Regions from separate parts of the Arthrobacter sp. NQ7 genome, predicted to be linked through region 3. Evidence: riboswitches for the same ligand, from Rfam matches in the RefSeq annotation. Region 3 holds a riboswitch; each other region holds the start of a gene.
The links. Region 3 has a riboswitch for cyclic di-AMP ahead of PUN71_RS08860 (C40 family peptidase). Riboswitches for the same ligand answer to the same signal wherever they lie in the genome.

Region 1 (9,469 bases), on a different contig from region 3:
GCCGGCGCAGAAGGCTTCGACCCCGCCAACGGCCTTCCCGGTGCTGGTGGTCCTGATGCTGGGGATTCCGGTGTTGGGGGTCCCGGTGTTGGCGGCGCAGGCGGTCCCGGCGAAGGGGCGGCCGATGCGTCCGTCACCGCATTGCTGGCGTCCACCACCACCAAATGGTCGGCGATCGTCTCCGGCGCGAGCCAGGCGGCCAGCCTGGAACTTGCCTCGAACACCAGCGTTATCGCCCTGGGCGGCTGGAACGGCGGCGATCCCTACCCCACACTCGCCGAATTCCAGGACATGGTCTCCAAGGGCGAAATCAGCTACTTCATCGCAGGCGGCGGAATGGGCGGAGGCGCAATGGGCGGCCGGGGCGGCAACTCCGAGGTGGCTGCCTGGGTCCAGGCCAACTTCCAGGCCCAGACGGTGGGCAGCTCCACCGTGTACCAACTGACCAAGTAGGACGCCATGGCCGGCCGATTCACCAGCACCACGTACCGACGCATCGCTACCGGCTTTGTGCCGTCCCGTCCCGGCCGGGCAGCCGGAACAGCTTCCCCCGCTCCGGGCACAGCACAGGACGTCCCTGCAGCGCGGCGGGCCTGGCCGGCCGCGCTGCAGCGCCTGGAACTGGCTGCCGTCCTGGCGGGCACCGCAGTGCTGTACCTCTGGAACCTGGGGGCGTCCGGCTGGGCGAATGCGTTCTACTCGGCGGCGGCCCAGGCCGGATCGCAGGACTGGACGGCCTGGTTCTTCGGTTCATCCGATGCGGCCAACTCCATCACGGTGGACAAGCCGCCGGCGTCGCTGTGGATCACGGGATTGTCCGTCCGGCTCTTCGGGCTGAATTCCTGGAGCATCCTGGTGCCCGATGCGTTGATGGGGGTCGGCGCGGCGTGGCTGCTCTACCTCGCCGTCCGGCGCGCGGCTGCCCCGGCCACCGGTGACGCGAGGCTCGCGCACCGGGCCGGGCTGCTGGCCGCCGCCGTCCTTGCCCTCACACCGGTGGCCACCCTGATGTTCCGGTTCAACAACCCGGACACCCTGCTGGTGCTGCTCATGACAGCGGCAGGCTACGCGGTCCTCCGGGCCATCCAGGAGGACCGGCTGCGGTGGATCCTGCTGGCGGGGGTGTTCCTGGGCTTGGGTTTCCTGGCCAAGCAGTTGCAGGTGCTGCTGGTGGTTCCCGGCTTTGCCCTGGCGGTCCTGGCGGCGGGCCGCGGCAGGATGGGGCGGCGGCTGCTGTGGCTGGCTGCCGCCGGCGCCGCAATGGCGGCTTCGGCCGGATGGTGGCTCCTTGCGGTGGAGCTGACACCTGCCGGCATGCGCCCCTACATCGGCGGATCGCAGGACAACTCCATCCTGGAGCTGACGCTGGGCTACAACGGCCTTGGCCGGCTGACCGGCGACGAGACAGGCAGCGTGGGTGGCGGCAATGGCTGGGGTGTTCCCGGGCTGCTGCGGATGTTCAACAGTGAGTTCGGCGGCCAGATCGCATGGCTCCTGCCGTCTGCCCTGATCCTGGCCGCGGGCCTTCTCTGGGTGGGCCGGCGGGCCCCGCGGACGGACATGGTGCGCGCCAGCGTCATCGTCTGGGGCTCGTGGGTGCTGGTGACCGGCCTGGTGTTCAGCTTCATGTCCGGCATCATCCACCCTTACTACGCGGTGGCACTGGCGCCCGGGATAGCCGGGCTTGCCGGGTTGGGCGGGGTTCTCCTGTGGCAGCACCGGCACCAGCCGGCCGCGGCCGTGGCAGTGGCTTCAGCTACGGCCGCGGCAGCAGTTATGGCGTTCCAGCTGCTCGGTACCACCACCGCCTATGGTCCCTGGTTCCGCTGGCTGGTCCTGGCAGCAGGCCTGGCGGCCGCGGCAGGAGTTGGACTGGGCAGGTTCCTTCGCCTGCGCTCCATGCAGTGGACGGCAGCGGTGCAGTGGACGACAGCGGTGCAGCGGACCGCGGCGGGGCGGTGGACGACGGCGGTGCAGCGGGCGACGGCGGGGCTCGCCATTGCGGCGTCGCTCGCCGGACCTCTGGCGTTCTCCATCTCCACGGCGGCAACGGCACACAGCGGGGCCATTGTCAGCGCCGGGCCGGCGACAGCATTTGCCGGCCCTGGCGGCTCCCGTGCCAACAGGACCGGTGGGCCCGGCACGGGCGGCAATACCCGGCAGTTCGGCGGCCGAACCGGACAAAACCAGGTCGGCTCCGGGCAGGCAGGACCCGGCCAGTCCGGGGCGGGCCAGGCCGGACAAGGCCCCGGCGGAGCTGGTGTGGCCGGCGGCCGTGGCGGCGGTGCAGGCGGCGCCATGGGTGGCCTTCTTGGCGCCCCCACCCCGTCATCAGACCTGGTGGCAGCATTGAAAGACGGTGCAGCGGGGTACACCTGGGCGGCGGCGGTGGTGGGCTCCAACAATGCTGCCGGTTACCAATTGGCAACGGAACTGCCTGTGATGGCAGTCGGCGGCTTCAACGGGACCGACCCCTCCCCCACCCTTGAGCAGTTCCAGGAGCTGGTGTCGCAGGGGAAGATCCACTACTTCATTGCGGGCGGAACCACCCGGTCCAGCACAGGCTCAGACGCCGCCGCCCGGGTTGCCCAGTGGGTAGCGGAAAACTTCACCGCACGGAGCATCGGCGGGACCACCGTCTACCTGCTTGGCGACTGAGCCAAACCTGAACCGGTGCGCAATTCGACTCGCTGCCACCGTGACTTCCGTTACCTAAATGTGACTTTCTCGTATCCTTCCTGTACCGTCGATTGGGTGCGGTCCCCGTTCGGGCCGCATATCCCGGGTTGACGCCAAGCTCTGCCGCTTCCCCGGATCCCGATTGAGCTACGGCAGAGGCGGGGGACCCACCGTCCCGGGCAATGAATGCCCTTGGGGTTAAGCCAGTACGTGTTCTTTCCGTATGGCCGGATGCCCTCATCCGAACCCGACAGCTAACTCCGCAGGTGTGAGAGGCGATCAATCATGTCCAAAAACACGGCAGAAACACGCCTGCAGGCCAAGGCTAAACACCGGGCCGCCAAGCAGGCCAAGAAAACCACCCTGGGCCAGCGCGCCGGGATCCTCGCAGCATCGTGCGCGGTGCTGGTGGGCGTAGGCGCTGCAGGCCAGGCCACCAGCGGCATGACCCCAGTGTCATCCACCGGCTCCAACTCTTCCACGGCAGCGGCCGACTCCCAAATGAGCATCGAGAAGAGCGAGATCCGTTCCAACCCGGCGGCCAGCCCCGCTCCGGCAGCAATCACGGTCGCGCCGCAGGCAGCGGAACCCGCCCCGGCCGCCCCCGCACCGGCGCCGGCAGCCCCCGCACCCGCCCCGGCACCCGAACCCGCCAAGGCACCCGAGCCGGCTCCCGCCGTCGCAATTAACGACCCGGCCGGCGCCCAGGCGTACGCCGCCGGCCAGCTGGCCTCCTTTGGCTGGGGCCCGGACCAGATGCAGTGCCTGCAGACGCTCTGGACCAAGGAATCGGACTGGACCACCACCGCCACCAACGCCAGCAGCGGCGCCTACGGGATCGTCCAGTCCCTTCCCGCGGAGAAGATGGCGAGCGCCGGTGCGGACTACCTCACCAACTACCGCACGCAGATCAACTGGGGCCTGGACTACATCAAGAAGAGCTACCAGTCGCCCTGCGGTGCCCTGAACTTCCACTTGGCTCACAACTGGTACTAGGCACGGCACCACCGCAGAGGGGAACCGGCGCAAGACGCGGGCCGCATCACGTGATGTGGCCCGCGGTTTGCTTTAAGGGCTGGCCTGGCCCTCATTGCGCCATGGGATGTACTGGACAGACCACCTGTTGCCGTCGGGATCGGCGAAATGGACGAAGTGGCCCCAGTCCTGCACGTCGATGTCGCTGACGTCCACGCCGTTGTTCTTCAGGAAGTCGTGGGCGGCCTTGATGTCGCTGACCACCATCTGAAGGTTGGATCCGGTGCCGGGCGGGGCGTCCGTGAGTCCTTCGCCGATGCAGATGGAGCAGGCCGAACCGGGCGGCGTCAACTGCACGAAGCGGATGGAGTCCGAGGGACGCTCGTCATAGTCGGCGTTGAACCCGACCTTGTTGACGTAGAAATCCTTGGCCCGGTCGACGTCGGATACGGGGACAAAAACGAGTTCGAGTTTCCAGTCCATCCGCTCAGGCTAGCGGCAGGAGGCCGGCTGAAAAAGGGTGGACCCTACCCTGCGATGCCGTAGAGGCGGTCGCCCGCGTCGCCCAGGCCCGGGACGATGTAGGACTTCTCGTTGAGCTTCTCGTCGATGGAGGCCAGGACAATGTGCACGTTGGCCCCGGACAGCTCCTCCTCCAGTCTGGCCAGGCCCTCCGGCGCCGCGAGCAGGCAGATGCAGGTGACGTCCGACGCGCCGCGCTTGAACAGGAACTTGATGGCCTCGCGCAGCGTGCCGCCGGTAGCCAGCATGGGGTCCAGGACGAAGACCTGGCGGCCGGTGAGGTCCTCCGGGAGGCGTTCCGCATAGGTGATGATGTCCAGCGTTTCCTCGTCCCGGGCCATGCCCAGGAAGCCCACCTCAGCGGTGGGGACCAGCTTGGTCATGCCTTCCAGCATTCCCAGGCCGGCACGGAGGATCGGGACAACCAGTGGGGTGGGTTTGGTGAACGCGGTGCCGATGGTTGTGCTGACGGGCGTTTCGATGGTGACGGGCTCGGTGCGGACTTCCCGGGTGGCCTCATAGGCCAGCAGGGTCACCAGCTCTTCCGTCAGCTGCCGGAAGACAGGGGACGGTGTGTTCTTGTCCCGCAGGACGGTGAGCTTGTGGGCGACCAGGGGGTGGTCAACAACGAGAGTACGCATCCCCCAAAACTATCATCCGGCGCTGCCCTTCCCGGGCCCGGAGCCTCCGTGCTCGTGCACTTCCTCGGCGACCACATCGCGCACGATCGGACGGTCGAACGACGGCGCGGCGCCGGCATGCTCCCGCCTGCGGACCAGGTGGAACAGCCGGTGGGCCATAATCACCACACCGACCCAGGTAAGGCCCAGCAGCCACCCTGCCATGACATCGGTCAGCCAGTGGTGCCCCAGGAAAACGCGGCTCAATCCCATGGCAATGATGAAGATGGTGCCGCCCGTGATGGCAGCGACGCGGACCCGCATGGTGTGGAACTGAAGGCAGATGAGGTACACCACCAGGCTGATGACCACGGTGGTATTCAGGGTGTGGCCGCTGGGGAAGGACGGCGAGTCCTCGTACGGGGGAACGGCGTCAGCGTGGTCCGGGCGGGTGCGGCCCACCAGCTTCTTGCCGAACGTGGTGGCCGTGACCGAGGCCGCTGCTGCCCCGCCGATGAGGACCAACGGCCGCCAGTTCCGGCTAAGGAAGGTCAGCCAGGCGGTGAGGATGCTGGCCAGGATGGGCATGCCGACGCCGCCGCCGATATTGGTGAAGCCGGTGACGAACGCATCGAGGCCTGGGCTCCGCAGGCTTTCGGCGAAGGCCAGCGCGGGCTTGTCCAGGTTAGCGAGGCCGGCTGAGTCCACCACATTGTCGTAGACCTCCGCACCGAGCAGCGCCAGCGACACAATGATGACGCCGCCCACCAGGATCGTGAGGACCAGTGCCGCGTACGGTTTGAACCAAATACTTATGCGGTCCCGAAGAGTGTCCATGGTGCCTCCCGGCGTCGGTAAGTAACCTGAATATCCCCCGAAACTATCATTGAGCCATGCCCTTGCCGGAAAAGAAACACGACGCCTGGATGGGCCTTGCCCTTGTGGAGGCCCGGCGGGCGCTGACCACGGAGGACGTGCCGATCGGCGCCGTGGTGATAGGGCCCGACGGCGCCGTGCTGGGTTCCGGCCGCAACCAGCGTGAGGAACTGGGCGACCCCACGGCCCACGCCGAGGTGGTGGCCATCCGGGAGGCGGCGCGGCAGTTGCAGGCATTGGCCCGGGGGGAGGGCGGCGCCGGTGACGGCTGGCGGTTGTCCGACTGCACGTTGGTGGTCACCCTGGAACCCTGCGCCATGTGTGCCGGCGCGATTGTGCTGGCCCGCATCCCGCGGGTGGTCTTCGGGGCCTGGGACGAGAAGGCGGGCGCCGCCGGCTCCGTGTTCGATATCCTCCGCGAACGGCGGCTCAATCACTGGGTTGAGGTGTACCCGGGCGTCCGCGGGGAGGAGTGCGGTGCGTTGCTGCGCGAGTTCTTCGCGGGGCACCGCGGCGCGATCTAAGTTGCGGTGACGCCTCTTGGGCTCCGACAGGCGGCGTTTCCCGCGCTCCCGTCAGTCGCGCTCCCCCAGCATGGCCAGGACCTGCTGCGCGGTGCTGTTCCAGTCCGGCAGCCGTGGCCGGGCGTCCAGGGCAGCTGCATGCCATGCCTCCCTTATTCCTGGATCCTCAAGCCAGCGGCGGAGGACGGAGGCGAGCCGTCCCGGGCTCTCCGGCCCTCCTTCGGGAAGGGGCAGTGCCGCGCCGGGAAGCCGCGGTCCGCCGTCGGCCGGCACCAGGCTGGCCAAGGAAAGAGCCTCCACCGCACCTGTCCCTTCGCGGACCAGGACCGGGACACCGTGGGCCAGGGATTCGGTAACAGCTATGCCGAAGGCCTCCTGCCGGGAGACGAGGAGGCTGAGGTTTGCGCGCGCCCATTCGGCTTCCAGGGGGTCGCCGGTGAGTTCCCCGGTGAGTTGGACCCTCTCTTCCAGCCCGTGGGCCGCGATGGCGGCACGGACCGCCTGCGCGTAGTCCGGGTCCGCCTGGTCCGAGCCCACGAAGGACGCAGTCCACGGGATCTCCTGCACCTGGGCCAGGGCCTCGACGGCGAGCAGCTGGTCTTTGTTCGGCAGCAGCGCCGCCATAACAATGAAGTGCGGGGGAACGGAACCCTTCGCCTGGGGCGCGGAGGCAACGCCGGGAAGGGCGACTCCGGCCTGGGGAAGTCCGCGGTCCGTGAGCTTCGAAGCGGCCCAGGTACTGGTGCAGACCACTCCGGTTGCTGCCCGGAGTGCGCGGGCTTCGTCGGCCAGAGCTGCGGTTCCGGAGCTTTCCGGCACTGGCATATGCACCAGGACCCATATGTCCTGGCCCGCTTTGGCCGCGAGTTCCAGTTCATCGGGGGCACCCACTGCCACCAGCCCGTCCACGATGACCACTGCCTGCCCGGGAACCGCCTCCGGTTCCCACGCGCCAAGAAGGCTGCCCAGCCGTCGTCGTTCCCCGGCACTGGCTTGTGGCCAGCGTCCCTCAACGGCGACGACCTCAACCTCGGCGCCATGCGCCTGGAGGCCGGCCACCAGGCGCGCGTTGTAGACATTCCCGCCGGAGCTGTGGTGGATGTTGCCGGGGACCAGCAGCCGGATGGAGCGCATGGCTAGGCGGTGAGGTCCAGGGAATAGGTGGCCCAGGCGTCCGGATTCTCGCGCAGGGTGACCTCGATTCCTGCGAGCTCGGGGCCGTCGTTGGTGTCCTTGATCCGGGCCGCCACCTGCTGGGCGACGTACTCGGCGAGGGCTTCGGTGGTGCTGAGCTTGTCCTTGAAATCGGGGTGTTCGTCCAGGTTGCGGTAGTTCAGGCCGGCGAGCACTTCCTCGATGATGGTGCCGGCGGCGCCGATGTCCAGGACGATCGCGTCGTCGTTCAGTGCGCGACGGCGGAAGGCCACTTCGGCCACAAAGGTTGCCCCGTGCAGTCCCTGGGCTGGACCAAAGGCTTCCCGGGGAAGGCTGTGGGCGATCATGAAGTGGCGGCGGACGGTCAGGCTGAACATGGGTTACCTCAAGTTTTCGGAGTTGTGGGCGGCTGGGGTGGGGGCTTGACTGGTGGCGGGGTACTCGACGACGTGGCACAGGGCGGCCAGGCTGCCGTCCGCCAGGCGTTGGACCACGTCCGGCAGGTCCTCGAACCGGGACGATCCGGTCAGGAACGCGTCGAAGACGGGGTCCTTGAGCAGCGATACGGCGAGGTCGAGGCGGTCCGCGGTGGTCCGGCGGTGGCGGCGGGCCCGGGCCACTGTGCCCACCTGGCTTGCCCGGATGGAGAGGCGCCTGGCGTGGAAGTCCTCTCCCAGCGGGACGGTGACCTCGCGGTTGGCGTACCAGGACATCTCGATGACGTCGCCTTCATCGCCCACGAGCTGCAGGCTGCGTTCCAGGCCTTCCTGGGATGCAGAGCAGTGGAACACGATGTCGCAGTCGGCCAGCGCGCTGTCTGGGTGCGCAAAGTCCACTCCCAGCGTGTCTGCGAGCTGTTTCCTGCCAGGATCGAGGTCCACCAGCTGCAGCCGCTGCAGCGGGAATTTGGCCAGCAGGGTAGCCACCATGCCGCCCACCAGGCCGGCGCCCACGACGGCGACCCGGTCCCCCAGCCGCGGCCCGGCTTCCCAGAGCGCGTTGACGGCGGTTTCCACGGTGCCGGTGAGGACGGCACGGCGCGACGGGACGTCGTCGGGGATCCTGGTCAGGGAGTCCACGGGAACCACGTAGACGTCCTGGTGCGGGTTCAGGCAAAAGACGCGCTGGCCTTTCCATTCCGCGGGTCCGTCCTCCACGACTCCCACCGAGAGGTAACCGAACTTTACGGGCCCGGGAAACTGCCCTTCCTGATGCGGAGCCCGCATCGCCTCCGCTACCCGGGGAGGCACGGCCCCTGCGTGGACCACCATCTCCGTGCCCTTGCTGATCCCCGAGTACAACGCACGGACCAGCGCCTCGCCCGGCCCTGGTGCGGGGACCTCCTCGGCCCTGAGCTCGCCGTGTTCCTTGGCAGTGGTCCAGTATGCGGTGGCGTGGATCGGATTCTGTGAATTTGTCATCTTGCTGATGAATCTAGCCGGACGTGCGGGGACGGCGAAAGTCCGACGGCGCGTGGCGAACTTTTGCGTGGCGGTGGCCCTTCGGTGTGGGTGGGCATCCGTGAGGGCATCCGGGTTGAGGGCTGGGCACGGGCTGTAAGGGCCTTGGGGATTGAATCCCGTTTGGCACAGGGCGCGAAACCCGGAGGCGGATTGGCCCGGGGCCTTCCGGGGCCTTCATGGGCCTTCACGCAGAGGGCGGGTGGAGGATCCTTCCAAGCCATTGCTCGCCCGGGGAGAAACCCAGCCTGACCACGTCGACGCAGCCGGCCACGCTCCATTCCGGCAGCCGTGGTTCAAGCGCCAGGCCGGGAGGCCAGCGTGGTGGTTCCCAGTCCTGGTGTTCGCTGGCGTAGTGCCGGCCGGTGGGTGAGGTCCAGCCGGGTGGTTCGTTTTTGGTTGCGGGGGTTGGTGTCCAGCCGGTGGTGTGGCGTAGTTTGTGGTGTTTTGGGCAGGGTTGTCCCAGGTTGCTGATCCCGGTGGTGCCGCCGTTGGCCCAGGCGAGGAGGTGGTCGGCCTCGTTGTCCAGGGAGTGGTTGCTGCAGCCGGGGAACGGGCACTTGCCGTCGCGCAACCTTAGCCAGGCCCGCATGGCTTTCGTAAGGCGGTAGCTGGTCCTGCCGATCTCCAGCGGCGCCCCGTCCCGCGGATCCACCAG
Region 2 (9,469 bases), on a different contig from region 3:
GACCGGCGCCGACTCGGGGATTGGCGCCGCGACGGCCATCGCCTTCGCCCGGGAGGGTGCCGACGTCGTCCTTTCCTACCTGCCGCAGGAAGAGGAGGACGCGGCCCGTATTGCGGGCATCGTCGAAGCGGCCGGCCGGAAGGCCGTGAAGGTCCCGGGAGACCTCAAGGACTCCGCAGCCTGCCGGGACCTGGTGGACACCGCGGTGGCCGTCCTGGGCGGCGTGGACATCCTGGTCAACAATGCCGGGAAGCAGGTGGCCCAGGAGGACCTGCAGGACATCACGGACGAACAATTCGACCACACGCTCAAGACCAACGTCTACGCCATGTTCTGGGTGACCAAGGCCGCCGTTCCGCATATGCCGGCGGGGTCAACCATCATCAACACCACGTCCATCCAGGCCTACAATCCGTCGCCAACCCTGGTGGACTACGCCACCACCAAGGCCTCCATCAACAACTTCACCAAGGGCCTGGCCCAGCAGCTGGCGCCTAAAGGGATCCGGGTGAACGCCGTGGCTCCCGGCCCCATCTGGACGCCCCTGCAGGTCAGCAGCGGCCAGCCAAAGGAGCAGCTGCCGGAGTTCGGCCAGTCCACTCCTCTGGGCCGCGCGGGCCAGCCCGCCGAACTCGCCCCCGCCTACGTCTTCCTGGCCTCCCCCGAGTCAAGTTTCGTGGTGGGCGAAACATTGAACGTCAACGGCGGCAGCCCCACCCCGTAGCGGCGGCTCCCGGGGACCGCCGGCGGTGACTGCGCTCAGCCGCCGGCCTCGTGGTCCGATGCATCCTGGGCCGCCAGGAGCTGGTCAGTGGCGGGGTCCGGCTCGCCGCCGAAGAATTGGGCCAGCACGGTCTTGAACACTGTTTCTCCGGGTGCGGCCCGGAGAAACAGTGTCATGGACGAGCGGAGCTTTTTGGCGTCAATGCCGCCGAAGATGTCCTCTGCCGACTGGTCGGCGTGGTTCGCCAGGACCATGGCACATTCAAGCAGCCGGGGCCCCAGGACCTCGTGGTCCAGGTACGCACGGGCCTCGGCGAGCGAGGAAATGGCATACCTGCGCGAGGTCTCACTCTGCCCGAGCCCGGCAATCTGCGGGAAGATGAACCACATCCAGTGCCCGGACTTGCTGCCCACCTGGAGCTCCCCCAGGGCCTGCTCATAGGTTCCGCCGCTGTCCTGGGCAGCGACGAAGCGGTCAAGGCCAAACGGTTCATTCATGGCGTTCTCCTGGGTGCGTTCAAAGGGACAGGTCTTCCTCAAGGGCTGCAGCGGCAGCCTGCAGCTGGGGGTCGGGGTCTTCCCGCCACCTCGCCAGGACAACGGCAGCCCGTTGCCGCTCCCGCTCCCCCAAACCGGCCAGCATCGGTGCCAGCACATCGGCGAGCAGCGGCGCTGCCAGGTCCCGCGACTGGGCGGACCGCAGGAACCCCTCCAGCCGGGTCAGGTCCGAGTGCCGGAGCAGCCCAACCCGCGACTGCAGCAGCACCACGGCGGCCAGGCGGCGTTCGAAAACCGGCCGGACGCCCGGCCGCGGCTGGCCCCACAGGGCGGAGGCCAGCATGACGGTGGCGTCATGGTCAAGGTCCTTGAACTTCCGCAGGGCATCGCGGACCGTGCCGCGGACTGCGCCGACCGAGGAGCCATAGGAGGCAAGAAGCCCGCCCACCCGGTGCGCCACCTCGTCCGCGCGGTACCAGGCACCTTCGTTCTGGAGGGTCCGGTCGATGAATTCCGCCGCGGCGGACACTGTCTCCGCAGCGCCCGTCATTGTCCGCGCCCCGTGGCGGCGTGCAGGATACAGAACGGCGTCCAGGGCCGCGCTTCCAGCCGGCCCTCGGCGATGGGTTCCCCGCACACTGCACAGAGGCCGTAGGTGCCTCCGGCGAGCCGGGCCAGGGCAGCTTCGACCTCATCAAGTCCGGCCGAGCTTTGCTTCAGGAGCGCCGAGGCCTGCGAGAGTTCGAAGGCGATGGTGGAGCCTTCGGGGTCATGCTCATCGTCGACGTTGGAGTCGCGGCGTGCCAAGTTTGCCGACTCAATGTCGGCGCGCAGCGCGGGCAGCAGTGCCAGGCGCCGTGCCCGCTCATCTTCGAGCAGCGCGCGGAACCGTTCGAAATCTGGCATGGGGAAAGCCTAGCGCGTCAGTCAGTACCAGTTCAGGGACACGGAGTGGTTCCAGGCGGCACACGGGGAGCCGTAGCGGTCCCGGATGTAGCCGAGGCCCCACTCGATCTGGGTGCGGTAGCTGGTCAGCCAATCGCCGCCGGCGCTGGCATACTTTCCCGGCGGCAGGGCCTGGGGTATCCCGTAGGCGCCTGAATAGGGGTTGGTGGCGGTGGTCAGCCACCCCGATTCCTTGGTCCAGAGCTGGGCAAGGCACAGGAACTGGTCCTGGCCCCAGCCGAAGGCGGCGAGGCGTCCGGAAGCGTAGCTTTTCGCCGCGGCCGGGTCATTCACGGACCCGCCGGGAACGGAAGGCACGACGACGGCGGGCGGGGATGGCGGGGCGGGTGCCACGGGAGCGGTGCCGGGAGCAGGCGGCCCAGGGTCGCCGGCGGGAACGCCGGGCTGCACGGGATTTGGCTGGACAGGGTTTGGCTGGACGGGTTTTGGCTGAAGTGGGTTCGGTTGCGTGGGGCTTTCCTGCCCTGGAGTACCGGACAGGGCCGGGGTCCCGGCGGGTGCGGGCTGCCGGGCAGCGGCGGCCGCTTGCCGGCGGGCCTGTTCCTCTGCCGCAGCACGCTTGGCCTCCTGGGCCTTTTCGTAGGCAGCCAGGGCCGCCCGGCCCTGCCGGTACTCCCCCTCAAGGGCCGCCGTCGTTCCCTTCAGGGCTGCGAGCTGCGCCGTCAGCTCCGTGCTGTGCTGCTGCTCCCGGGCCAGCTGCCGGTCGAGCGCGTCACGCGCCGAGCGGGCAGTATCCAGTGCTGCCTTGGCCTCCGCCGACAACCGCTCCCGCTCGTTCCTGGCAGCCCTTTCCTGCTCGGTGAGTGCGGCGGCGACCTGGCCCGTGGCCCCGGCCTTTTCAACCAGTGCGGCGGTCTTGTCCCCGACGAGCTTGACCAGGTTCAGCCCCTGCACGCTGTTGGTGCCGAGGGCGTCCAGTGCCACGAAGAAACCCGCGTTGGTGCCGCCGGTTTTGTAGGACTGCGCGGCAAGGGCGCCCAGGTCTTTCCGGTGCCTGGCCAGTTCATCGTTGGCCCTTGCCGCCTGCGCGGACAGGGTGTCCAGCCGCTGTGTCGCGGAGTCGAGTCCGGCCTGCGCCACGGCGTAATCGGCCGCCGACCGGACGGCAGCGTCCCCGGCGGCCTCCGATTGCTCCTGCAATCCGTCCAGGAGGCCGGTAATGGCGTTGATTTCGGCTGCTTTCGCGGCCTCCGATGACTGCGCGGCGTGCACGTCAGCCCAGGAGGGGTAGCCGGCAGTCGGGTCCTGATCGTCCGCCGTAGCCGCGTGAAGGGGGGAGCCGGCCACGGCCAAGGCCAACAGGACCGCGGTCAGCGGGAGCCGGGGGCGGATCACGAACAGGGGCATAGTCCCGAAGCCTACCCTCCGCTATGGCCCGCAGGCATGGATCCGTGTCGTGATTGTTACCCGGCCCTTCGCGGCGTCCACCAAGGTCACCACGGGAAAGTCGGGCCAAGTCCATTCGCTGGCGAATCTGAGAGAATCGCCTCGCATGTTATCCAAATGTGACAATTGCGGGGAGCTCGGGTTATGGTCGTTTGGTGTCCCTCTCAGTCGGGACATTCCCATCAGTATGCCGAGCCCTGCCGCTGATCATGGGATACAACCGCTCCAGCTGGCAGGGACGGGGGAACCAAGTTTCCACGGCCACATGTGGCCTAGGGGTTAAGTCGATAGCGCCTCCGTATGTCGCGGGGTGCTTCCGGCCGGGTATCTCCAGCCCGAACCCGACAGCTCACCCCGCAGGCATGGGAGAGGCGATCAACCGTGTCAAAAATTTCAACTTCTGCCCGTCACCGCGCGACTCCGGCCCGCTCCATTGTGCTCGAGGGCCTCGCCGTTACAGCCAAGTCCCAGGCCCGCACACTGGGCCGCCCTGCGCTCGCCGTAGCCGCGGCATCCGGCATTGCGTTCGGTGTGGGCGCCCCGGCCCACGCGGGTGTGACCGGAGCGGACACCACTGAGAACAGCAGCGTCCAGGCCTACTCGGCGCCTGCCGCGCCCGCCGTGGCCCCCGCGGCGGCCACGGGGAACGTGCACACCGTCGTTTCCGGTGACACCCTCGGCGCCATCGCCTCGGCCTACGGCGTCGGCCTGAACGACCTCCTGGCCGCCAACGGCCTGGGTCTGTCCTCGATCATCTACCCGGGCGACCAGATCCAGATCCCTGGCGCGGGCTACACGGCGGCTCCGGCACCGGCTCCGGCACCGGCGCCCGTCCAGACTGCGGCGGCCAGCGCACCGACGAACACCGGCATGAACATGTCCTACGCTTCAGCCACCCCGGCCGCGGCCACCACGGGCACCGGAACAGGCGCGGCCATCCTGGCATCCGCCTACAGCCAGGTCGGTGTGAACCAGGACTGCACCGCGATGGTCGAGAATGCACTGCGCTCCGTTGGCAAGAGCGTCGGCGACCTGGCCCCGACCCAGTTCTTCCAGTATGGAACGGTGGTTGGTGCTCCGGCCCCCGGTGACCTCATCATCACCTCCGGCCACGTGGGCGTCTACGCCGGCGACGGCCAGGTTGTGAGCGGCGGCGTTAACGGATACACCACCCAGGTCCACTCCATCAGCTGGCTCAGCGGCTACTCCGTGGTCCGCGTAGCCTAGGTTCCCACAGCTTCGCCCGGCGAAGCGGTGTCATACAGAAGGGCGGCAGCCGGTATACCGGCTGCCGCCCTTCCGCGTCCCGCCGGCGCGGCGAGCCTGCGGCCGGCGCCTTTGACAGGTCACGTACCGCAGAAGGTCATGTAGTTGCCGAAGTCTTCGGGGGCACCTTCCGCATACCTTTCCAGGCCGGTCCGCTCAGTAAAGGGGTCGGTGACGGCCTCCAACAGCCGCTGCAAGGGAGCAATGTCTCCCGCGGTCCCGGCGGACAGCGCCTCCTCCACGAGGTGGTTACGGGGGATGTAGGCCGGGTTCACGCTGTCCATCAGTTCCGCGTCGGGGTCCAGCGCCTGCCACCGTCGGATCCAGCTATCGAAGGCTGCAAGGTCAAGGACCATGCCACGAACCGGGCGCAGGTTGCCCCGGGCAGCCTTGCCGAGGTTCCGGAAGAACCGGGTGTAGTCCACCGGGCCGTCCTTCACGAGGGCGACAACGTCGTCCACCAGCGCTGAGGCGTCTGCGGCCTCTTCCCCGCCGGCCGCGGCCAGGCCCAGCTTTGCGTTCATCCCGCTGGACCACGCCGCGCTGTACTGGCGCCGGAAGCCGCCCAGCACGTCCACCGCGGGGGCCACAGCCTTCTCCTGGTCCTCGTCGATAAGCGGCAGCATTGCCTCGGCGAGCCGGGCGAGGTTCCATTCGGCAAGGACGGGCTGGTTGGCGTAGGCGTAGCGGCCGCTGACGTCGATCGAGCTGTAGACGGCGGCCGGGTTGAAGGCGTCCAGGAACGCACATGGGCCGTAATCGATCGTCTCTCCCGAGATGGTCATGTTGTCCGTGTTCATGACTCCGTGCACGAACCCGACGAGCATCCACCGCGCCACCAGTTCGGCCTGGGCGGAAACCACCGAGGCGTACAGCGCGAGATAGGGATTGTCCGCGTCGGCGGCGTGTGGATAGTGCCGGCTGATGGCGTGGTCCGCAAGGCGCTTGAGGAGGCCGGGGTTTTCGGTGGCCCTGGCGTATTGGAAGCTGCCCACCCGCAGATGGCTGCTTGCCACCCTGGCCAGGACGGCGCCGGGCAGCATGCCGTCGCGCCGGACCTGTCGTCCGGTGGCCACCACGGCGAGCGAGCGGGTGGTGGGAATGCCCAAAGCGTGCATGGCTTCACTGACAACGTATTCACGGAGCATTGGTCCGACGACGGCGCGGCCGTCTCCGGCCCGGGCGAACGGCGTGCGGCCGGACCCTTTGAGGTGCAGGTCCACCAGGCGGCCGTTGGTGTCCGTGAGCTCACCGACCAGCAGGGCGCGACCGTCACCGAGGAGCGGTGAATAGCTGCCGAACTGGTGACCGGCATAGGCCTGGGCCACGGGAGTGGCGCCGGCGGGAACATGGTTCCCTGCCAGCATCCGTATTCCTTCGGGGCTGCGGAGGTACGCGGGATCAAGCCCCAGGTCCTGGGCCAGCCTGGTGTTGAGGACCAGGAGTTCGGGATTGGGTGCGTCCTCGGCCTGCCAGGGAACGGCCAACTCCGCCAGTTCACGGGCGAAGCGGCCGTCGAAAATGACCGTGGATTCAGCTGCTGCCGTCATGATTAAACCCTATCGCCGTTGATTGGCCTGCTGCGTGCCGGGGTTGCCGCCGCGGGGGAACGGCAATGCGGTCCAGGTCGCCGGCGGCGATGACGTTGCTGGCGGGGGCCCGCTCCCGCGCCTGCTGCGCGAGGAGCGAAACGTCGTCGCCGTACCGGGACGAGAAATGGGTGAGGACCAGTGTCCGCGCCCTCCCGGACGATGCCAGGTCCCCTGCCTGCCCGGCGGTGAGGTGCAGGTATTGGGCCGCCAGCCCGCCGTCGTCGTCACTGAACGTTGACTCGGTGACCAGCAGGTCGGCGCCGTCGGCCAGTTCCTCCGCGCCCGGGCACGGTGCCGTGTCCATGATGAAGGCAAAGCGCTGGCCCGGACGCGGAATGCTGACCTCCTCCAGCGTCACTGGGCCGAGGCGGCCGGTGCGTTGCAGGCGGCCGGCGTCCGGTCCGTGGATCCCGGCGGCCCGGAGCCGCTCGGGCAGGATGGTGCGGCCGTCCGGCTCGGCCAGGACGTAGCCGTACGTCTCGATGCGGTGCTTCAGCGAACGCACGGCCAGGCCGTCGGCCACATGGCCCGCGGCGGAGTGCGGGTGCAGCCGAAGGTCGAGGCCGGGGGTGCTGACGGAGATGAGGGCCCTGACGACGTCGGCGCCTGAGGCGGGATAATGGAGGTGGACCGGGTGGGCTACGCCGTCCAGGACCATCCGGGACAGGACTCCGGGCAGGCCGAAGCAATGGTCGCCGTGCACGTGCGTCAGGCAGATCCTGGTGATGCTGCCGGCGGAGACCCCTGCATGGATCATCTGGCGTTGGGTTCCCTCGCCGGGGTCAAACAGGAACCCTTCACCGTCCCAGCGCAGGAAGTAGCCATTATGGTTCCTGGTCCGGGTGGGAACCTGGGATGCGGTTCCCAGCACCACGAGTTCACGCACCGCCGGCAGCTGCCGGTCCGGCCCGCAGGCCTTTGGCGTAGGCGGCCTGGCCAGCATGCTGGAGGCAGTCCCCCAAAATACTGACCAGCCGCACGCCCAGGGTCACGGGCGGATCCCAGTGCGTGTCCACCACCCGGTTCAGGCCGGAGTCGTCGGCACTGTCCAGGAATTCGGCAGTCTGGCGGTGGACGGCCCGGTAGTACTGCAGCAGCAGGTCCCCGGACGCCCGGACGGCGTCCACCTGCCCGCTCGAGTGCCCGTAGCCCGTATCGCCGGCCGCCAGCGGGAGGCCGAAGCTGGAAACGAAAGCCTCCGCGGTCCAGACCTGTTCCAGCCCGGCGGCGGCCGCGACCTGCGCGTCTTCAACGCGGCCAAGGTGCCAGACCAGCCATGCGATGGAGTTGCCGTTGCCGGACGGGCGCCTGTGCAGGTCAGCGTCGTTGAGCCCGTCGAGGATCTGCTCGACCAGGCCCGGAAGCCTGCCGAAGGCCTCCTGCAGCAGTTCTTTCGAGTGCATGGCTCCCCTCCCAGCGCCAGACCGGCCTGATTGCTAGCGTTCCAGGTCGTCGGGTTCGAACTCGCTCAACGGCGAGCCGCCGAAGTTCTCCTCGTCGTCGCTGGCATCCGCTTCGAGGCCGGTTGGTGCCTCGCCAAAGTCCACATCGGCCGCCGCCTCCCCCAGCGTTGGGGAATCCGGCGGCACCTGCTCGTCGCCGGCACGGTAGCGGGCCTGCGCGGTTTCGTCCCGCAGCGTCTGCTCGCTCAGGAAGTCTTCCTCTTCACCGCTTACCCCTTCGTCCTGCAGCAGTGGGTCTTCCCGCCAGCGGTCGGGGTTGTTTTCGGCAGCTCCGGGATAGCTGTCCGGCTCCCCGGAGACAGGGTCCAGTTCCAGGGATGACGCCGCGCCGGGAGTTTCGTCGAGAATCACGTCGTTATCCTCTACGACTTCCAGTTCATCGTCGGGGACATTCTGTTCAGTCATGTTGCTGCCTTTCTCGTTGTCCGGAGGCTCACAATAGTAAGCATACTGAGGAAGCGCCGTGCCTGGGAACCATGCGGTGCGCCAGGAGAAACTACGCTTTGAGGTTCAGTCACGGCAGGAGGACCCATGGAAAGCAATGCAGCGCCGGAGGGGCGGGGGGCGGAACCGTCCCGGCCGCAGTCCCTCCCCGCAAGGATGGCGGCACTTTGGGCGGACGGCCTGGGCCGGGCTAGCATCCGATCGGTCCAGGCACTCTCCGTCCTGGCGCTGGCCTGGGTGGTGGTGCAGGCCGTCACCCGGGTTCCGCTGGTCCTTGTCCCGGTCCTGATTGCTTCGATCCTGGCATCGGCGATGGCCCCGGCGGTCCGTTGGCTCGCCTCACGGGGCTGGCCGCGCGCCCTGGCGGTGCTGGCGTCCTTCCTGCTGATCGTTGCGGTCATGGCAGGTGTGGTGGGAGGCATCACGGCCGTGGTCCGCGACCAGGCGGGGGTCCTGGCGGCACGCGCCGAGGCCGGAATAGGGCAACTGCAGCAATTCATCACCACCGGTCCAGTCGCCCTGACCAGCGACCAGATCGATGCGGCCCGCGGGGAGTTCCAGAAATTCCTTGCCGGGGGCAGCCTGGGCGCCGACGCTTTGACCGGCCTGAGGACCGCCGGGGAGATTGCGGCGGGAACCGTGCTGACGGCGGTCATCCTGTTCTTCTTCCTCAAGGACGGCGGGCAAATCAGGGCATTCCTCATTGGGTTTCTGCCGGCGGGCCAGCAGGGCAAGGCACACCTGGCGGCGGAACGGAGCATCGTGGTACTCGGCGGGTACGTCCGCGGTACCCTCATCATCGCGGCCATCGACGCCGTGATTGTCCTGGCCGGGCTCCTGATCCTGCGGGTTCCGCTGGCCGTCCCGCTGGCAGCGGTGGTGTTCCTGGGCGGCTTCATCCCCATCATCGGAGCGACCGCCGCGGGCAGCCTCGCCGTACTGGTGGCGCTGGTGGAAAACGGACCGGTTACCGCACTGGTTGTCCTGGTAATCCTGGTGGCTGCCAACCAGTTTGAACACCACATCCTGCAGCCGCTTTTCATGGGACGCGTCCTGCGGATCCATGGACTGGTGATCATCCTCGCCCTGGCTGCCGGGGCGACGCTTGCCGGCGTCATCGGCGCCCTGTTG
Region 3 (9,469 bases):
AGTGCGCCTAGCCCCGGACGCAGCGGCAAGAGCCCATTCCAGGAGAGTCTGGCCGCGGAAGACGAGGGTTTGCTTGGGCACCCCTCCCAGCCGTGAGGACCGGCCGCCGGCCAGGATCAGGGCATCAAATGCCAACGTGTTCGCTTGCATGACCCCAGCCTAGCGACCGGCAGGGCCGGCACCGCCGAATCCGGCGGGAGGACAGGCCGGGCTGGGTCAGGCAGCCCGCTCCGGAAGAAGGAAGGGATCCCACGCTGGCGTCGGCTTCTCGAGTTCCTTGATCTGCCAGATCGTTCCATGCGGCGGCTCCGGCACGAAACGCAGGGTCCAACCCATCTCCGCGGGTGTATGGTCCCCTTTGACGTTGTTGCACCGCAGGCAGGCGGCCACCAGGTTTTCCCACGAATCGGCGCCGCCCCGCGACTTGGGGTGCACGTGGTCGATGGTGTGGGCCGCCTTGCCGCAATAGGCGCACTTATGCCCATCCCGCCGAAGCACCCCCCGCCGGCTGACGGCCGTGGAGTGGTTGTACCGGGGCCTGATGTAGCGGTTGAGGAGGATCACGGACGGGCGGCCCAGCACATCAGTGGGGCCCACGACGGGGTCGTCACCCTCGGCCACCACGCTCGCCTTGCCCGCGAGCACAAGCACCAGCGCCCGGCGGAAAGTCACAACCGCCAGCGGTTCATATCCAGCATTCAGAACGAGAGTGCGCATGCACTTACCTCTTCACGGCCGCACCCGTCAGGGGCACGAGGGCCGGCTGCCCTCGGCATGTCCGGGCTATGGATCGACATGACAAGAGTAAACAAAGAAGTGCAATATCAGGTAATCGCCGCCCCTGGACGGCAAAACCAGCGGCTACCCTCGACGGCGGCCACGCAAGCCCCGTTGATTAAACGGAAAGGACCCCGGCCGGGCGTGGCGGGGTCCTTTCCGGCTTACCGGCCGGCGGCACACACTGTGCGCCGGCCCACGGCAGCTTAGTTGACGCGGATGAAAACGGGGCCGGAACCGACGTTGGCGCTGAAGACCACAGTCTGGTTTCCGTTGTAGCCGCCGTGGACCGCCATGCCGTTGCCGGCGTAAACAGCGATGTGCGCCATGCCAGCGCCGCCGTCGGCGTAGTAGATAAGGTCACCGGGCTGCGCTTCGGCTGCACTGACCGTGCGGCCCAAAGAGAGGTAGCCGGCGGGCCAGTCGTGGAAGTGGATTCCTACGGCTGCCAGGGAGTTGGTGACCAGCATGGTGCAGTCCTGCATGACGCCAAGCTGGGCGTAAGCGGCGGAAAGGATCGCAGCACCCTTGCCACTGGCCGATGCCTGCGCGGCGGGGGCGGCGGGAGCGGCGGCGGTGGCAACCTTCGCCGTGACCTTGGGAGCAGCAACGGGCTGGGCCGCGGGAGCTGCTTCCTGGACGTCGACCTGGGGCTCAGGCTCGGCCACGGGAGCCGGCGTGGTGGTCACGGCAGGCTTTTCGTAGCTGATGGCAATGGTGGACGCCGCGGAGATCGGGGCGTCGACGGCGGATTCAACTTCCAGTGCGGAGGCCGGAGCGGAGTCCCGCTTGACGTTGGCGTCGGCAGCGTTGGCTGCGATGCCGCTGGTCAGGACCAGACCGGAGGCAGCGGCGATAACTGCGGCCTGGCGGCCCATGCCGCCGGCGTTGTCGCTGACCGCTTTGGCAATGACAGCGATCGAGTTGGTTTTGGTGACCTCGGCACGGTGGCGCGCGGTAGCACATGTCGTCATCAGTTCTCTCTTTCGTGTTTCCCCTGGTCCGCTTGTAGGCAGGCAGGGAAGGTTGGACGCGCCGGCATCTTGGGGGTACGCCGGCGCGTCCCGAACGGGGATGTGATCTAGCGAAAAAGCTGTGGGCAAAGAAATAGCCCTTGGAGCATGGAGCCCAAGAACTAGTTGCCGTAGTGGTAGTACGAGGATGAACCGGTGGCTGCCGGGGAGTGGAGCAGCGTGCCCTGCGACGGGTTCAGTGCGCTGATCATCATGCCGTTACCGACATAGATGCCGACGTGTGCGCCGCCGTTCTGGACGACCAGGTCACCCGGCTGGGGGGTGGAGGTGGGAGTCATGATGCTCCACGCGTTGGTGCGCGGGATGCTGATGCCGGCCTGCGCGTAAACCCACTGAACGAACCCGGAGCAGTCCCAGCCGGTAACGGGGCTGGTGCCGCCCCAGACGTAGGAGTGGCCGATGCCGGTGTAGGCGATGGCTGCAATTCCCGACGTTGCCGCGGAAGACACGGCGGAAACAGTCTCGGCAGTCTTGGCGGCCGACGCGTCCTGGGTTGCTGCGGCGCGGTCAGCCGAAGCGGTGGACTGTGTGCGGACCGTTTCCACCTTGGGTGCAGCGGTGGTCTTGACGACGGGACGCTCGAAGGAGACCGTCGCCGTGGGTGCGGCGGTGACAGCGAGGGCGGTCTGGGCGGAGCCGGACTCGGTGGATGCAGAAACACCGGCAGTGGTGTCGGCAGCCGTCGCCGGCAGGCCCATGCTCAGGATGAGGCCCGATGCCGCTGCCACAACGGCAGCCTGGCGGCCCACGGTCCCGGCATTGGCACTAACGGCCTTGGACATGGCATCCAGGGGGTTGGTGCGAACCGTTTGCGCACGGTGGCGCGCAGAATGATGGCGTGAAGACACGAAGGTAGCCTCTCCCAATGCCTGCGAGGTGAGCTGTCGGATTCGGATGGGAGTCACCCGGCCACTTTGCTTTCCTGGAAAGCTCGTGACTTAACCCCAAGGCCTCCATGGAATGAAGGCCAAAATTGGTTCCCCCGCCCCTGCCAGACGATGAAATGCGAACGGACCTTGAGCGGTGGCAGAGTTAGGCAATCCACTCAAGAGCGTCAACTTCGGAAAAGTTGACGCGAGTTAGACGGTACAGCAGTTTTGCTTCAATGTCACATTCAGGTCACGGCGGGTCACGGTGATCTGAGACTGCGCACTCATTTGGGCTACAGCCAACCCATCGGGTCGACCACTTCGCCGTTGACCTGCACCTCGAAGTGGAGGTGGCATCCGGTGGAGGCGCCGGTGGTGCCGCTGAGGGCGACGACGTCCCCGCGCGAGACCGTCTGGCCCACCTTGACGTTGAAGGATGAGAGGTGGTTGTAGGTGGTCTCCAGGCCGTTGCCGTGATCGATGACCACCCGGTTCCCGCCGCCGAACTGGTGCCAGCCGGCGAAGGTCACGGTCCCCGTTGCCGCTGCCAGGACAGACGTTCCGCACTGCGCCACGAAGTCCTGCCCACGGTGGAAGTCGCCGGAACCGCCTGTGATCGGGCTCACCCGGTAGCCGAAGGGGGAAGCGGTGGTGAGGGTGGCCAGGGGCGCTGCCAGGGTGCCGGCAGAAGCCGCCCGCGTCACCGATCCGGCCGACTGGGCGCTCAGGAGCTGCTTCAACTTGCCGTCGGGGTCCGCCTGGGTGACCACGGCGGAACGGCTGAAGTCGATCTGCGCGCCAACATCCGCAGAAATCCTGGGCTGAGGGCTGACAGCGGAGGCAGCTACGGGAGTATTGCCGGCAGCATCAGTAGCCATGACGGGGCCGGTGGCAGGCACGGTCACCGTCAGCACCAGGCCGGTGGCGGCAAGGGCGATGCCGGCCTTCTGGCCGATGCCGCTGGCCGCGGCGAAATCCGTCATCTGCCGGAAGGGACCCCGGCGGCGGCGCGCGTCGCGGTGCAGGTCGCGGGGGCGCTCCACTGCGGCAACCTCGGCACTCCGCACCGCAGGAGGGCCGTCCGCGCGGCGGCGGCCCCGGGAGGTCTGCATGGTCAAGAAGGGTTCCTCTCTGGAAAAGCCTGCGGAGTTAGCTGTCGGATTCGGGTCAGAGAGTTCAAAGACCCGGCCCGTCATGGGCAAGCTTCTGCACAGGGGTATTCCCGGAAGAATCCTTCACTGGAGAGGCTTGCTGCTGACGGACTTCACCCCAAGGCAGTCCCCCGCTGCCGCTTGTGGTTCCCCCGCCTCTGCCAGTAACGACTCGTGCACCTGTCCCGCTGGCAGAGCTCGGCTCCGGGACAGGTAACGCTTAAGTATCAACGATCGCTTCCACTATAGGGGCTTAAGACCCTAGGTAACAATTCCGTTATCTTTGGTGGGAAGCGCGGTTTAAGGTATGCGGCCGGCTTCAGGAGGGGGCGACGGCAACGAAGACGTGCGCGGCCACTTCGGGCGGCAGTTCGAGCGCGCCTTCGATTCCCGGGACCCGCACGGAGATGTAATCACCCACGCGTTCCAGTGCCACGGCGGCACCGGGCCGGATGCCGCCTTCGTCGAGTTGGGCCAGCAGTTCCGGTTCAACCTGGATGGGCTCCGCCAGCCGGACAACGGTGACGCCCGAGGCCGGTCCATAGGCCTTCATGGCTTCCACCAGGCTGATGGCGCCGTCCGCGAAGCCGGGGCCGGGCTGTCCGCCCAGGTCGGCCAGGCCGGGAATGGGATTGCCATATGGCGACTCGGTGGGATGGTCCAGCAGCTCGTAGATGCGCCGCTCCACCCGCTCGCTCATCACGTGCTCCCAGCGGCAGGCTTCGTCGTGGACGTAGGCCCAGTCCAGCCCTATCACGTCGGCGAGAAGGCGTTCGGCCAGCCGGTGCTTGCGCATCACCTCGGTGGCGCGCTTGCGGCCGGTGTCCGTGAGTTCCAGGTGCCTGTCGCCCGAGACGACAACCAGGCCGTCGCGTTCCATCCGGCCGATGGTTTGGGAAACTGTGGGTCCGGAGTGGCGCAGACGCTCGGCGATACGGGCCCGCAGGGCGACGATGTTTTCTTCCTCAAGCTCCAGGATGGTCCTGAGGTACATCTCCGTAGTGTCGATCAGATCCGTCATCCAGCTCAGCTCCTCGAGCGCAGTACCTTGCGTTGTCCCACCGTATCGCCTGTTCCCGCGAGGTAGTCCGGGGCCAAGCTTAGCCTATTTTGACTTTGTCCGAATAGCCGCGCTGGTCTCCGCCTGTCTCAATGTCTGGACTTTGACGCCGCCAACTCCCGCCTGCACAGCAGTTCAGGCAGAATGGGGACGGCCTGTATTGCAGCCCAACGCCGGCTGCCGGCCACCACGACCCGTCCGTCCGGACCAAAGCTATCGTCCCCGCCGAATTGGAGCCCCTGTGAGCGACACCAGCATCACGATCCCTGCCGACCTCCTGCCCAAGGACGGGCGGTTCGGGGCCGGCCCGTCAAAGGTCCGGCAGGAGCAGATCGACGCCCTGGCAGCAGCTTCCAGGACCATCCTGGGCACGTCCCACCGGCAGGCCCCGGTCAAGAACCTGGTGGGATCAGTCCGGGAAGGGCTCAGCCAGTTCTTCCGTGCTCCCGAAGGCTATGAGGTGGTCCTGGGCGTGGGAGGCTCCACCGCGTTCTGGGACATCGCGAGCTTCGGTCTGGTGGAGAAGAAAGCCCAGCATTTGTCCTTCGGCGAGTTCGGATCCAAGTTTGCCGCCGCCACCAACAAGGCGCCGTTCCTGGAAGCTTCCTCGATCGTCAAGTCGGAGCCGGGCACCCGGCCGGAAGCACAGGCCGAGGCAGGCGTAGACGTCTACGCCTGGCCGCAGAATGAAACCTCCACCGGTGTGGCCGCTCCGGTCCAGCGCGTTTCCGGGGCGGACGAGGGCTCGCTGGTCCTGGTTGATGCCACGTCGGCAGCCGGCGGCCTGGACGTCGATGTCGCGGAAAGCGATGTCTACTACTTCGCCCCGCAGAAGAACTTCGCCTCCGATGGCGGCCTGTGGCTGGGCCTTTTCTCCCCTGCCGCCATTGAGCGGGCCGCGCGGGTCAAGGAAAGCGGCCGCTGGATTCCGGACTTCCTGGACCTGCAGACGGCCATTGACAACTCCCGCCTGAACCAGACGTACAACACTCCGTCGCTGTCCACGCTGGTGACACTGAACGCCCAGGTGGAGTGGCTGAACTCCAACGGCGGCCTGGATTTTGCGGCCGCGCGGACCGCGGACTCCGCCGGACGCATCTACAGCTGGGCTGACGCCTCCGAGTTCGCCACCCCGTTCGTGGCCAAGCCGGAGGAACGCTCCAACGTCATTGCCACCATCGACTTTGATGAGTCGGTTGACGCCGCAGCTGTGGCCAAAGTCCTGCGCGCCAACGGCATTGTGGACACTGAGCCCTACCGGAAGCTGGGCCGCAACCAGCTGCGGATTGCCACCTTCGTGGCCATCGAGCCCAGCGACGTCTCAGCCCTGCTGTCCAGCATCGATTACGTGGTGGGCGAGCTGCGCAAGTAAGCAGCCCTTAACGTACGACGGCGCCGCCCGGGTTTGTCCCGGACGGCGCCTTTTTCGTTGATTCCGCAGGCCGCGGCCGGTCTTCCGGCAGCAGCACGTTGACGGGCGCGTCAGGCTCCTGGTTGCCCGCCGTCGTCCTGCGGTTCATCGTCGTCGTGCGGCCCATCGCCGGCCTCAAAGGCCGGGGCGGCCTCCTCAGCCGGCTCCCCCTCGACAGCGACCGGTTCCACGGCCACCCCTGCCCCGGGAGCGTCTTCGTCCGGTTCCTGCTGCTGCTCGTCCTCGGGGCGCACGCGTTCGGCCCACGGCACCCACTCGGGGGCCAGGATGGAATCCTCTGACGGCAGCAGGCCAAGCTCGTTGACCGTCACCACTTTGGAGCGCGAGTTGCGGGTCAGCACCGCGTACCACTGCCAGCCGGCGTAACCGGGCAGCCGCGACTCGAACAGGTGCGTGACCAGGCGGTCGCCCTCACTCTTGGCCGCCAGGTGCGCCCCGATGGTGGCGGCGGGTGTAATGCCTTCCACCGCGGCCCGGGCAGTTTCGACCGCCGCGGCCAGGAAAGCGTCGGGCTTGCCCGTACGCCACACGGGCACGCCTGCCTTGCGCTTGGGCGGAGTCTTGGCAGCCTGCTCCTGCACTGGCGTGCCCGGCTGTTCAGATTGGGGGCTCATGGGCGCTTAGACGTCCAGCTCGTCGGCAACCTTGCGCAGCGCGGCAGCAATGGCCTTGCCCTTGTTGCCGTCCGGGTACTTGCCCTTGGACAGGGTGCCGGACAGGTTGTCCAGCACGGTCACCAGGTCCTGCACCAGCGGCGCGAGATCCTTCGCACTGGGACGCTTGGCCTTGGCGATGGACGGGGTCTTGTCCAGCACGCGCAGGCCCAAGGCCTGGGCGCCCTTGCGGCCGTCCGCCACACCGAACTCCACGCGGGTGCCCGCCTTGAGTTCTGTCACGCCCTCAGGCAGTGACGACTTGGGCAGGAAGACTTCCTGGCCGTCTTCGCCCGCGAGGAACCCAAAGCCCTTGTCCTTGTCATACCACTTGACCTTGCCGGTAGGCACGTAATCAACCTTCTTCGTTCTGCTGTCATGAGACACGGCCCGCGGCCACCGCATCCGCAGTGTTGTGCGGGTTCAAGGTATGGCCGGCGCAAACCGTGTTGGTCTGTATCCTTCAAGGTTATCCTGCCGCATGCCCTGTTCCCGCTTCCGCCGGCTTTGTTCCGCCGCAGGCGCAAGGCTTGGGCCGTTCCCGCCATGGCCGCTCACTTTTGCATCCAGCCCCGCTGTAGCGTTACGTCCATGACTTCCTCGCGTTACCGGCGGCCGTTGACGGTCCTTGCCGCAGTTATTGCCGTGCTGTCGCTCGTAGCCGTGGGAGCGGTCATGGCGATGGCCTTTGCCGGCACGGCTGCGCCGGCCTGGATCACCTACACAGCCCTCTACGGCCTGCCGGCAGCCTTCATCCTGATGCTACTGCTGGTCCTGGACGCTGTGGCAGCCCGGCGCCGGGCGGGACGGGCACAGCAGCGGTAACGTTGGACTGATGTCCCTTATTCGTGCGCTTGGCAAGGACCTGGAGGCACGCAGCAACGATGCGCTGCGTGCCCTGTTCGCCGCGCGGCCGGACCTCATTTCCCCCGCCGTTCCGGATTTCGCTGCCCTGGCGGCACGCGCCAGTTCCCGTGTCAGCGTGCAGCGGGCGCTGGAGCGGCTCAACCGCCCGCAGATGCAGGTCCTTGAGACGCTGCACCTGTGCACGAATACAGACACCGGCCACAGCGCCTCGGCGGAGGGCCTGCAGCACCTGATCCGCGGCGCCTCGCTGGCCACAGTCCAGGACATCCTGGGAACCTTGCAGGAGCTTGCCCTGGTGCACCCCGTGCCTCCCCCGCATGGAACTCCTTCCCCTGCCGCGGACCAACCTTTCTACCTCCCGGTGGGGTCCCTCAAGGACGTGGTAGGCCTGTATCCCGCCGGCCTCGGCCGCAGTTACACCGAGCTGGTCCGCCTGCAGCCGGCATTCGCCCAGCGGGCCGTGCAACTGGTGTCCGAACTGCACCGCAAGGGCTTTCCCATCCAGGACGCCACCACACCCATGGAGGCTGCGCTGGCACTCCAGCACTGGACGGCCACGCCGGAGGCCCTGCAGGAAATCCTCGCCGGAGCTCCGGAACGGACGACGGCGCTGCTCGCCCGGTTCCGCAACTGGGCCATGGGTGCCGTCCCCCAGGCGCAACGGAAGGCATCGGTCACCTCGGAGGGCGCCGACGTCGGGCCCGTGGACTGGCTCCTCGCCCGGGGGCTGCTGGTGCCGCTGGACGCGGCGCACGTCGAGTTGCCACACAGCGTGGGGCTGGCCCTGCGCGGCGGGGCGATCGTCAACGACTTCACGCTGAAGCCACCGCTTCCGGAGCTCGGCAGCACTACGGCGGCACGACGCAGGAACGCAGCCCTGAGCGCCATTTCGGAGACCCTCCGCCTCGCCTCCGAGCTGGTGCACACCGTGGGTGAGCACCCGCTGGCAACGCTGCGCAGCGGCGGCGTGGGGGTCCGCGAAATGCGCCGGCTGTCCGAGGTGCTGCGCGTCGACCAGGGCACCGTAGGCCGGCTGCTGGAACTGTGCGGCCTGGCGGGATTGATCCGCCTGGACGTGGACTCGTCGTCGTGGGTGCAGCCGCCCGAGCTGGAGTGGCTGGTCCTTCCGAGGCAGGAGCAGTGGTTGTGGCTGGTAAATGCCTGGCTGGCCAGTGAACGGGTTCCGTCCATGGTGGGCCAGCCCGTGAACGCTGCGCCCGGAGCACCGGCCGGCCGGTCGGCCGCCGGAACCACCATCGCGGCGTTGTCAGCGGGCGCCCAGCGGCCCGACGCTCCCGTGGTCCGCAAGCGAATCCTTGAGATCCTGCATGAGCTGACGGTTGAAGCCGCTGCCGGCGACGGCGCCGCTCCGATGCTTGATGCAGCCTCCGTCCTGCAGCGCGCGGAATGGTCGCAGCCGCGGATGGCCCGGCGGTTCAGTTCATTGATCCGCGGTGTCCTCGCCGAGGCGGAGATGCTGGGCCTGGTCGGTTCCGGTGCCCTGAGCCAACTGGGCAGCGCTTTCGCGGAGGACAACCCCGACGCCGCACTGGCCATCCTTGGCGAGCATCTTCCGGCGGCACTCAATCACGTGCTGCTGCAGGCGGACCTGACCGCGGTGGCCCC

Region 1: linked by a shared signal. The riboswitch ahead of PUN71_RS17320 (aggregation-promoting factor C-terminal-like domain-containing protein) and the one ahead of PUN71_RS08860 (C40 family peptidase) in region 3 are both predicted to bind cyclic di-AMP.
Region 2: linked by a shared signal. The riboswitch ahead of PUN71_RS05440 (C40 family peptidase) and the one ahead of PUN71_RS08860 (C40 family peptidase) in region 3 are both predicted to bind cyclic di-AMP.

What each region holds. Positions count from the first base shown of each region.
Region 1 is NZ_JARFXU020000019.1:26,939-36,407, reverse strand. It holds gene PUN71_RS17330 (glycosyltransferase family 39 protein) at 1-453, shown strand, start outside; gene PUN71_RS17325 (ArnT family glycosyltransferase) at 460-2,658, shown strand; cyclic di-AMP (ydaO/yuaA leader) riboswitch at 2,799-2,959, shown strand; gene PUN71_RS17320 (aggregation-promoting factor C-terminal-like domain-containing protein) at 2,965-3,675, shown strand; gene PUN71_RS17315 (glyoxalase superfamily protein) at 3,748-4,137, opposite strand; gene upp (uracil phosphoribosyltransferase) at 4,182-4,817, opposite strand; gene PUN71_RS17305 (phosphatase PAP2 family protein) at 4,830-5,633, opposite strand; gene PUN71_RS17300 (nucleoside deaminase) at 5,690-6,196, shown strand; gene PUN71_RS17295 (glycosyltransferase family 4 protein) at 6,248-7,330, opposite strand; gene PUN71_RS17290 (6-pyruvoyl trahydropterin synthase family protein) at 7,333-7,728, opposite strand; gene PUN71_RS17285 (zinc-dependent alcohol dehydrogenase) at 7,732-8,772, opposite strand; gene PUN71_RS17280 (HNH endonuclease signature motif containing protein) at 8,999-9,469, opposite strand, start outside.
Region 2 is NZ_JARFXU020000003.1:135,722-145,190, forward strand. It holds gene PUN71_RS05415 (glucose 1-dehydrogenase) at 1-724, shown strand, start outside; gene PUN71_RS05420 (DUF1810 domain-containing protein) at 760-1,221, opposite strand; gene PUN71_RS05425 (DNA alkylation repair protein) at 1,241-1,771, opposite strand; gene PUN71_RS05430 (TraR/DksA family transcriptional regulator) at 1,768-2,127, opposite strand; gene PUN71_RS05435 (aggregation-promoting factor C-terminal-like domain-containing protein) at 2,149-3,534, opposite strand; cyclic di-AMP (ydaO/yuaA leader) riboswitch at 3,782-3,951, shown strand; gene PUN71_RS05440 (C40 family peptidase) at 3,955-4,800, shown strand; gene PUN71_RS05445 (protein adenylyltransferase SelO) at 4,920-6,389, opposite strand; gene PUN71_RS05450 (ribonuclease Z) at 6,373-7,317, opposite strand; gene PUN71_RS05455 (mycothiol transferase) at 7,310-7,834, opposite strand; gene PUN71_RS05460 (hypothetical protein) at 7,868-8,299, opposite strand; gene PUN71_RS05465 (AI-2E family transporter) at 8,426-9,469, shown strand, end outside.
Region 3 is NZ_JARFXU020000006.1:21,878-31,346, reverse strand. It holds gene mobA (molybdenum cofactor guanylyltransferase) at 1-150, opposite strand, end outside; gene PUN71_RS08870 (HNH endonuclease) at 217-717, opposite strand; gene PUN71_RS08865 (NlpC/P60 family protein) at 984-1,751, opposite strand; gene PUN71_RS08860 (C40 family peptidase) at 1,913-2,593, opposite strand; cyclic di-AMP (ydaO/yuaA leader) riboswitch at 2,664-2,844, opposite strand; gene PUN71_RS08855 (M23 family metallopeptidase) at 2,974-3,792, opposite strand; cyclic di-AMP (ydaO/yuaA leader) riboswitch at 3,803-4,014, opposite strand; gene PUN71_RS08850 (iron-dependent transcriptional repressor DtxR) at 4,151-4,852, opposite strand; gene serC (phosphoserine transaminase) at 5,133-6,263, shown strand; gene PUN71_RS08840 (DUF3027 domain-containing protein) at 6,374-6,937, opposite strand; gene PUN71_RS08835 (cold-shock protein) at 6,944-7,327, opposite strand; gene PUN71_RS08830 (hypothetical protein) at 7,568-7,801, shown strand; gene PUN71_RS08825 (helicase-associated domain-containing protein) at 7,812-9,469, shown strand, end outside.